Regions from separate parts of the Streptomyces sp. NPDC001604 genome, predicted to be linked through region 1. Evidence: predicted binding sites of a transcription regulator. Region 1 holds the regulator's gene; each other region holds the start of a gene.
The links. The regulator HspR, encoded in region 1, represses chaperone genes until heat shock. The targets are predictions, from matches to a motif close to TTGAGNNNNNNNNNCTCAA.
Positions count from the first base shown of each region.

Region 2: dnaK (molecular chaperone DnaK) is a predicted target of HspR. The motif match lies at 1,508-1,526, and genes of this name have one in related genera.
Region 3: lon (endopeptidase La) is a predicted target of HspR. The motif match lies at 1,967-1,985, and genes of this name have one in related genera.

Region 1 covers NZ_JBIAUY010000002.1:333,434-336,707, forward strand. The annotation lists gene ACFY1E_RS06710 (sugar ABC transporter substrate-binding protein) at 1-651, opposite strand, end outside; gene ACFY1E_RS06715 (heat shock protein transcriptional repressor HspR) at 1,064-1,510, opposite strand; gene dnaJ (molecular chaperone DnaJ) at 1,515-2,681, opposite strand; gene grpE (nucleotide exchange factor GrpE) at 2,715-3,274, opposite strand, start outside.
Region 2 covers NZ_JBIAUY010000006.1:114,755-118,028, reverse strand. The annotation lists gene ACFY1E_RS18910 (hypothetical protein) at 1-928, shown strand, start outside; gene ACFY1E_RS18905 (OsmC family protein) at 987-1,415, shown strand; gene dnaK (molecular chaperone DnaK) at 1,573-3,274, shown strand, end outside.
Region 3 covers NZ_JBIAUY010000015.1:190,567-193,840, forward strand. The annotation lists gene lon (endopeptidase La) at 1-1,944, opposite strand, end outside; gene ACFY1E_RS33545 (rhomboid-like protein) at 2,181-2,945, opposite strand; gene ACFY1E_RS33550 (hypothetical protein) at 3,091-3,274, opposite strand, start outside.

The sequences.
Region 1 (3,274 bases):
GGCGTTCTTCGGGTCCCAGTCCGTGGTGTCGTACGACTTGGCGATCGTCACCTTGCCGTTGAGCTCGGACAGGGCGCCCGCCTTGAACTGCTTGGCGTTCGGGTCGGTGGGCGAGCCGTTCATCATGACGATCTTGTCGGAGGTGTCGACCCCGCTGCCCAGCGCCTCCAGCAGGGTGCGGCCCTGGACCTCGCCGACGAGCTCGTTGTCGAAGGAGATGTACGCGTCGATCGGGCCCTCGGCCAGCCGGTCGTAGGCGATGACCGGGATACCGGCGTCCTTCGCCTTCTTCACCTCACCGGCGATGGCGTGCGAGTCCACGGCGTCCAGCAGGATGATGTCGACCTTGTCGTCGATCATCTTCTGCATCTGGGTCGCCTGCTTGGCCGCGTTCTGCCCGGCGTTCTGGTAGTCGACCTTGCCCTGCTGCTTGGTGAGCGCGGCGACCTGCTTCTTGATGATGGGGTAGTCGAAGTCCTCGTACCGGGTGTTGGCCGTCTCCGGCAGCAGCAGCCCCACGGTGACGTCGTTGCCCTTCGTCGGGCTTGCCGAGCTGCTGTCCCCCGACACGTTCAGCACGCCGCAGGAGGAGAGCGACAGAGTCATCGTGGACGCTGCCACGGCGATGGCGGTACGACGCGTGGAACGCATGGAGGAGCTCACTTCTGGTGTCTTCCGGACGCGGGCGCAACTTGCGACCCAGGTGACTGAAAAGCCAACGCGGAGCGGCCCCCGGGCGTCAAGCGCAACTACTTAACGAGTGCGCAACGCAACACTCCGCCGACCATGTAAAGGCATGACGGAAACGCCTCCAAAGGTTCTTTACGGACTCTCCATGCAACCGCAGGCAATCGGCAGGCAAAGATCCGTACAACCGACCCCATTCCTCACGAGTCGTGATCACGGCGGCTTCCGTCAGCCGTTCCCGTCCCGACCAGATGACCGAATGAACCCAGCCAGACGCACGACCGCCGCGGCCACGACCGGCCGTGACCGGCCGTCGTGCCCGGCATGCGGAAGGGGCCCGGAGGTTCTGCCTCCGGGCCCCTGTCACACACGTACGTCAGTCCTGGCGCCCCTTCGGCCGCCACACCACCAGCGCGCTGGTCTGCTGCACCTCCTGGTACGGGACCAGATCGCGGCGGTACGACGCGTGCACCGCCGCCTCGCGCTGCTGCATCGCCGCCGCCGCGCCCTCGACCGCCGACTGGAGCTCGGCGACACGCTGCTGGAGCGCGGCGACCTGGTTCTCCAGTTCGATGATCCGCTTGATGCCGGCCAGGTTGATGCCCTCGTCCTGCGACAACTGCTGCACGGTGCGCAGCAGTTCGATGTCGCGGGCCGAGTAGCGGCGGCCACGGCCGGGGGTGCGGTCGGGCGAGACCAGGCCGAGGCGGTCGTACTGGCGCAGGGTCTGCGGGTGCAGGCCGGAGAGCTGGGCCGCCACCGAGATGACGTAGACCGGGGTTTCCTCGGTCAGCTCGTACGGGTTGCGTCGACGGCCGTCCATCTGGTCATGCTCCCTTCGCGGCCTTGAACAGCTCCGCCCGCGGGTCCTCGCCCGCGGTCGCCTCGCGATACGCCTCAAGTGCGTCACGAGCCTTCCCCGTCAGATCCGCCGGGACACTCACCTCGACGGTGACCAGGAGGTCGCCGCGGGTGCCGTCCTTGCGGACCGCGCCCTTGCCGCGGGCGCGCATGGTGCGGCCGTTGGGCGTGCCCGGCGGCAGCTTCAGGGTGACGGGCGGGCCGCCCAGGGTGGGAACCCTGACCTCGCCGCCGAGTGCCGCCTCCGCGAACGTCACGGGGACGGTGACGGTGAGGTTGTCGCCCTTGCGGCCGAACACGGGGTGCGCGTCCACATGCACCGTGACGTACAGGTCGCCCGCCGGGCCGCCCCGCTCGCCCGGTGCGCCCTTGCCCCGCAGCCGGATGCGCTGGCCGTCCGACACCCCGGCCGGGATGCGGACCTGCATGGTGCGCGAGGACTTGGCGCGTCCCGAGCCCTTGCAGACCTCGCAGGGGTTCTCCGCGATCAGACCGCGGCCCTTGCAGTCCGGGCAGGGGTCGGTGAGCGAGAAGCCGCCGCCGGAACCCCGCGCGACCTGGCCGGTGCCGACGCACGTCGGGCACACCCGCGGGTTGCCGTTCGCGTCGCCGGTGCCCGAGCAGGCCTTGCAGGGCGCCTGCGAGGACATGCGCAGCGGGACCGTCGCCCCCTCGATCGCCTCGGTGAAACTGAGGCTGACCTCGGTGTCGATGTCCTGGCCGCGCCTGGGCTGCACCCGGGTCGTACCGGAGCTGCCCCGGTTGAACAGGCCCCCGAAGACGTCACCGATTCCGCCGCCGAAGCCCCCGGAACCCGCCTGGCCTCCGAAGAGGTCGCCCAGGTCGAAGTTGAAGGAGCCGCCTGCGCCGCCCGGCCCGGGGCGGAAGCCGCCGTTGCCGAAGAGGGCGCGTGCCTCGTCGTACTCCTTGCGCTTCTTGGGGTCGCCGAGTATGTCGTTCGCCTCGGAGATCTCCTTGAAGCGCTCCTCGGCCTTGGCGTTGCCCTTGTTGGCGTCCGGGTGGTTCTCGCGGGCCAGCTTCCGGTAGGCCTTCTTGATCTCGGCCTCGGTGGCGTCCTTGGGGACGCCGAGGACCTTGTAGTAGTCCTTCTCGATGAAGTCCTTGGTGCTCATCCCCGACGCCCCTCCTTCCTCGTTGGTTCAAGCTCAGCCCTCGTCCGGGCCACCGCTCTCCTTGTCGTCGGCCGCCTCGGTCGCTTCTTCGGCCTTGACGGTCTGGGCGCCGGGCTGCGGCTCGGCGACGGCCACCCGCGCGGGGCGGATGGTGCGCTCGCCGAAGCGATACCCGGGCTGCAGAATCGCCACGCAGGTCGTCTCCGTGACGTCCGGCGCGTACGAGTGCATCAGGGCCTCGTGGATCGTCGGGTCGAAGGGCTCGCCCTCCTTGCCGAACTGCTGCAGTCCCATCTTCGCCGCGACGGTCTCCAGCGACTCCGCGACGGACTTGAATCCGCCGACGAGTTCGCCGTGGTCCCGGGCGCGGCCGATGTCGTCGAGCACGGGCAGGAGCTCGGTCAGGAGGTTCGCGATGGCGATCTCCTTGACCGTGATCCGGTCCCGCTCCACTCGGCGGCGGTAGTTCTGGTACTCGGCCTGGAGCCGCTGGAGGTCCGCCGTGCGCTCACCGAGCGCCGTGCGCACCTGGTCCAGCTGGGCCGTCAGACCGGCGATCTGTGCTGCGTCCCCGGCCGGGGCCGCCCCCTCCC
Region 2 (3,274 bases), on a different contig from region 1:
CCACGGCGACCGCTGCGGCACCCGCGACCACTACCTCTTCAACATCGCCTGCGACTACGTGATCAACGGCTGGCTGCAGGAGATGCAGGTCGGCACCATGCCGGAGGGCCTCCTGCACGACCCGGCCCTCACCGGCCTGTCCTCCGAGGAGGTCTACGACCGTCTCGCCGGCGACCTGCGCCGTATGCGCCGCCTGTCCACCCTGCGCGGCAAGGGCAGCGGCGACATGCTCGGCGGCCCGCTGGGCCCGCCCGGTGCGTACGTCGACCTCGACGAGTTCTACCGCCGGGGCCTGAGCCAGGGCCTGGACCTGCACCGGCAGCAGGGGCGTGGCTTCCTCCCCGGCGGCCTGGTCGAGGAGATCCGCACCCTCAGCCACCCGCCCCTGCCCTGGGACGCCCGACTGGCCCGCTGGTTCGACGAGTTCGTGCCCAGCCCACAGCCCGTACGGACATACGCCCGCCCCTCGCGCCGCCAGTCCTCCACCCCCGACATCCCGCGCGCCGGCCGCTGGTTCCCGCCCGAGGAGATCGCCCGCTGCACCTTCGGCGTGGTCCTGGACACCTCCGGCTCCATGGACCGCACCCTCCTCGGCAAGGCCCTCGGCGCCATCGCCTCCTACGCTGAGGCCCGCGACGTCCCGGCCGCCCGTGTGATCTTCTGCGACGCGGCCCCGCACGACGCGGGCTTCGTGCCGGTCACGGAGATCGCCGGCCGGGTACGCGTCCACGGCCGCGGCGGTACGGTCCTGCAGCCCGGGATCGACCTCCTGCAGCGCGCGGACGACTTCCCGCCGGGTGCGCCCGTCCTCGTCATCACGGACGGCTGGTGCGACGTCCTGCGGGTGCGGCGCGAGCACGCGTATCTGATCCCGCAGGGGGCGCGGCTGCCGTTCACCGCGCGTGGGCCGGTGTTCCGGGTGCAGTGAGCCGGAATGTGATCGGATGGTGTCCTACAGGAACAGCCAGAATTCGAAGGGATTCATCGTGGCAACCACGCGCTCCGCACACACCGTCTGGGAAGGCAACCTGCTCGAGGGCAACGGTGTCGTCTCCTTCGACTCCTCCGGTGCCATCGCCGAGCAGCCCGTCACCTGGGCCTCGCGCTCCCAGGACGCGAACGGCAAGACCAGCCCGGAGGAGCTGATCGCCGCCGCCCACTCCAGCTGCTTCTCCATGGCGCTCTCGCACGCCCTGGCCGGCGCCGGCACCCCGCCCACCAAGCTGATCACCTCGGCCGACGTGAATTTCCAGCCGGGTGAGGGCATCACGGGCATCCACCTGACCGTCGAGGGCACGGTCCCCGGCATCGACAACGACGCCTTCGTCGCCGCCGCCGAGGACGCCAAGAAGAACTGCCCGGTCAGCCAGGCCCTCACCGGCACGACGATCACCCTGTCGGCCAAGCTCGCCTGACACCCACCTGCGTCCTGGACGTCGATCGGTGCCGCGCCCCCCGGGACAGGGGGCGCGGCACCGTCGTTTGCGGGTACCCGGAGCACGCGGCATTGACAACAGCGCACTCAAGTTTTGTGCTGGTGAGTGAGGAGTGCCCTGGCGGAAGGGGACGGACATGGCACGTGCGGTCGGGATCGATCTGGGGACCACGAACTCGGTGGTGGCCGTGCTGGAGGGCGGCGAACCCACCGTCGTCGCGAATGCGGAGGGGGCCAGGACCACACCGTCGGTCGTGGCCTTTGCCAAGAACGGCGAGGTGCTCGTCGGGGAGGTAGCGAAGAGGCAGGCCGTGACCAACGTGGAGCGGACCGCCCGCTCCGTGAAGCGGCACATGGGCGACGCGAGCTGGCGCTTCCCCGAGCAGGGCTCCGTGGACGGCACCCGCTACCGGGCGCAGGAGCTGTCCGCGCGGGTGCTGCAGAAGCTGAAGCGGGACGCGGAGTCCTACCTCGGCGAGGACGTCACGGACGCGGTGATCACCGTACCGGCGTACTTCGACGACTCCCAGCGGCAGGCCACCAAGGAGGCCGGGGAGATCGCGGGCCTGAAGGTCCTGCGGATCATCAACGAGCCGACGGCCGCCGCCCTCGCCTACGGCCTCGACCGCGGCGAGGAGCAGACCGTGCTGGTCTTCGACCTCGGCGGCGGCACCTTCGACGTGTCGCTGCTGGAGATCGGTGACGGCGTCATCGAGGTCAAGGCGACCAACGGCGACACCCACCTGGGCGGCGACGACTGGGACCAGCGGATCGTCGACCACCTGGTCAAGAAGTTCAAGGGGCAGTACGGCATCGACCTCGCGGGCGACAAGATGGCCGTGCAGCGGCTGCGCGAGGGCGCCGAGAAGGCCAAGATCGAGCTGTCCAGCTCGTCCGAGACGACGATCAACCTCCCCTACATCACCGCCTCCGCCGAGGGGCCGCTGCACCTCGACGAGAAGATGACCCGCGCCCAGTTCCAGGAACTCACCGCCGATCTCCTCGACCGCTGCAAGACCCCCTTCCACCAGGCGGTCAAGGACGCCGGCATCAAGCTGTCCGCGGTCGACCACGTCATCCTCGTCGGCGGCTCCACCCGGATGCCCGCGGTCACCGACCTGGTCAAGGAACTCACCGGCAAGGACCCGCACAAGGGCGTCAACCCCGACGAGGTCGTGGCCGTCGGTGCGGCCCTCCAGGCCGGTGTCATCCGCGGCGACGTCAAGGACGTGCTGCTCCTCGACGTCACCCCGCTGTCCCTCGGCATCGAGACCAAGGGCGGCATCATGACGAAGCTGATCGAACGCAACACGACCATCCCGACCCGGCGTTCGGAGATCTTCACCACGGCCACCGACAACCAGCCCTCGGTGGGCATCCAGGTCTACCAGGGCGAGCGAGAGATCGCCGCGTACAACAAGAAGCTCGGCGTCTTCGACCTCACGGGTCTGCCCCCGGCCCCCCGCGGCGTCCCGCAGATCGAGGTCGCCTTCGACATCGACGCCAACGGCATCATGCACGTCTCGGCCAAGGACCTCGCCACCGGCCGCGAACAGAAGATGACGGTGACCGGCGGCTCGGCGCTCCCCAAGGACGACATCGACCGCATGATGCGGGAGGCCGAGCAGTACGCCGAGGAGGACCGCAAGCGCCGCGAGGCCGCCGAGACCCGCAACCAGGCCGAGCAACTCGTCTACCAGACCGAGAAGTTCGTCCGCGAGAACGAGGAGCGGATCCCCGCCGACACCAAGTCGGAGGTCGAGACGGCCGCCACGGAACTCAAGGGTCTGCTCGAACGCAACGCGGACACCAACGAGTTGCGCACCGGCGTCGAGAAAC
Region 3 (3,274 bases), on a different contig from region 1:
CAGCTGGCCGGTGAGGGTCAGACCCGCCGCACCCGTCTCCGGGTCGGCCAGGGACGCCTCCACGTAGAGGACGTCGCCGCCCGCGCCGGTGACCGCGAGACCCGTCGCCACGCCCGGAACCGCCGTACGGCGCTCCGCCGGGTCCTGGGCGGACTCGGGCACGTGGTGCGGCCGCCCGATCAGACCGCGCAGCTCACCCTCCGTGATGGTGAACGGCAGCTCCCGGTCGCCCAGTTCGTGCTGCGCCGCGACCTTGCGGAGCAGCCGGGCGATCGAGCGCTCCAGGGTACGGACGCCCGCCTCGCGGGTGTACTCGCCGGCGAGCTTGCGCAGCGCGCTCTCGTCGATGGTGACCTCGTCCGACTGCAGCCCCGCGCGCTCCAGCTGACGCGGCAGCAGGTGATCCCGCGCGATGACCACCTTCTCGTCCTCGGTGTAGCCGTCCAGGCGGACCAGCTCCATACGGTCCAGCAGGGCCTCCGGGATGGCCTCCAGGACGTTCGCCGTGGCGAGGAAGACGACGTCGCTGAGGTCGAGTTCGACCTCCAGGTAGTGGTCGCGGAAGGTGTGGTTCTGGGCCGGGTCCAGGACCTCCAGGAGGGCGGCCGCGGGGTCGCCGCGGAAGTCCGAGCCCACCTTGTCGATCTCGTCGAGGAGGACGACCGGGTTCATCGAACCGGCCTCCTTGATGGCGCGGACGACACGGCCGGGCAGCGCACCGACGTACGTACGGCGGTGGCCGCGGATCTCCGCCTCGTCGCGCACACCGCCGAGGGCGACGCGGACGAACTTGCGGCCCATGGCGTGCGCGACGGACTCGCCGAGCGAGGTCTTGCCGACGCCGGGCGGGCCGACGAGGGCCAGTACGGCACCGCCGCGCCGGCCGCCCACGACGCCGAGGCCCCGCTCGCTGCGGCGCTTGCGCACCGCCAGGTACTCGGTGATGCGCTCCTTCACGTCCTCCAGGCCCGCGTGCTCGGCGTCGAGGATCGCCTTGGCGCCCTGGATGTCGTACGCGTCCTCGGTCCGCTCGTTCCAGGGGAGTTCGAGGACGGTGTCCAGCCAGGTGCGGATCCAGGAGCCCTCCGGGGACTGGTCGCTGGACCGCTCCAGCTTGTCGACCTCCTTGAGCGCCGCCTCGCGGACCTTCTCCGGCAGGTCGGCGGCCTCCACACGGGCCCGGTAGTCGTCGGACTCCTCGCCGTCCTGCTCGCCGTTGAGCTCGCGCAGCTCCTTGCGTACGGCTTCCAGCTGGCGGCGGAGCAGGAACTCGCGCTGCTGCTTGTCGACGCCCTCCTGGACGTCCTTGGCGATGGTCTCGGCGACGTCCTGCTCGGCGAGGTGGTCGCGCAGGTGCTGGGTGGCGAGCTTGAGGCGGGCGACCGGGTCGGAGGTCTCCAGCAGCTCGACCTTCTGATCGGTCGTCAGGAAGGGCGAGTATCCGGAGTTGTCGGCCAGGGCGGACACGTCGTCGATGGCCTGCACCCGGTCGACCACCTGCCAGGCGCCGCGCTTGCGCAGCCAGGCGGTGGCAAGGGCCTTGTACTCCTTGACCAGTTCGGTGACGTGACCGGGCAGCGGCTCGGGCACGCTCTCGTCGATCCTCGTCCCCTCGACCCACAGCGCCGCACCCGGGCCGGTGGTGCCCGCGCCGATCTTCACGCGGCCGCGGCCGCGGATCAGGGCGCCCGGGTCACCGTCGGCGAGCCGGCCGACCTGCTCGACGGTGCCGAGCACACCGGTGCCCGGGTATGTGCCGTCGATGCGTGGCACCAGCAGGACCCTGGGCTTTCCCGGCTCGGAGCGGGCGGCGGCCTGGGCGGCCTCCACCGCGGCGCGTACGTCGGTGTCGTTCAGGTCCAGCGGCACCACCATGCCGGGCAGCACGACCTCGTCGTCGAGCGGCAGCACGGGCAGGGTGAGCGGTGTGGACGTCGATGCCATGATCTACCCTCCGGCAGTCAAGTTGAGTTATGCCGACTCAATGCATGGCGCTCCGCTAATGTTCCCGGGGTCCCGTTCGCTGTCAGCGATCACGGCGGTGAGGTGCGCGTGTGCTGAGGGCTGCCGCCCCCAGACCCCCGCCTTTCGGCCCTTGAGGGGCCTCGTCCTCAAACGCCGGACGGGCTGAAAAGAGACAACGCCGGGCGAGGTGAAAAGAATCCGCGGTCGGGCGGCAGTCAGGCGGTCGCCGCGCGGTACCAGCGGCGGATCATCGGCCAGGTCGCGATGCCTATGGCCAGGGAGATCAGGTGGCCCCAGTTGCTCAGCGGGTCCGTGAACTCGATCAGGTCCTGGACCAGCATGCCGCCGAACAGGACCAGCATCGGCCAGCGCAGCCAGGGTATGAGCAGTCCGGCCAGGGCGCCGACGCTGGCGGCCACCCCGAAGCTGATGCCGTAGTCGAAGCGGTGGAGTGAGCTGTCGGGGAGGTGGCCGACGAGCACGGCCAGGCCCACGGGGACCTCGGTCGCGAGGGTGGCGAGGACATGGCCGAGCAGGAAGACGACGGCCGTGCGCGCCCCGCCTATGCGCCGCTCCAGCGCCGTCAGGACGAGCAGAAAGCAGACCACGTACGGCGACACGACCCCGCCCGCGATCCACAGCGCGCTGGCGAGCAGCACCAGCACGGGCGTCTGCACGAGGTGTGCGACGTCCGTGCTGGAGGCCTGGAGCAGGCTGTCGACGAGCGACGGGGCGGCGTAGTCGGCGATCAGAGTGGTGACCGCCAGGACCGTCGCGTAGGCGAAGGTGAACGGCGTACCGGTGGGGGTCGGCAGAAGGCGCCAGGGGCGCAGGGCGCGGGCCGCGGGGGGCGGCACCTGAACGGTCGGTGCGGCGACGGTGACCGCGCCGCGCTGACGCGGCATACCGTCGAGAAGTTCGGACACGTCGGGAAGGGGCGCGACCGAGGGTTCGTTGTCGGCCGTCGCGATGGGTTCCACGTTGCGGCGCTCCTTCCGTTGCGCCCCACCCTTCGCAACCACAGGGGTCCCTGTCTGTGACCGACGCCACGCGAGAGGCGATTCACAGCAACCTCTCATGCTTTTCATGCGTCAGAGGACAACCCCTGCTTACTGTTTCGTCCTGCTACGGCCTCAGCAGGTCGACCTCCTTGGCGTGTGCCGCGCGTGTCGCGGGGTCCCAGTCGCCGGTGCAGTAGACGGACACCTCGCTGATGGCGCCGTCGCGGATGTCGGCGCGCATCAGCTCCCTGCAGTACCAGGTGCCGTCCTGCTCGTCCTGCCACTGCTCCTCGACCTCGAGGACGAGT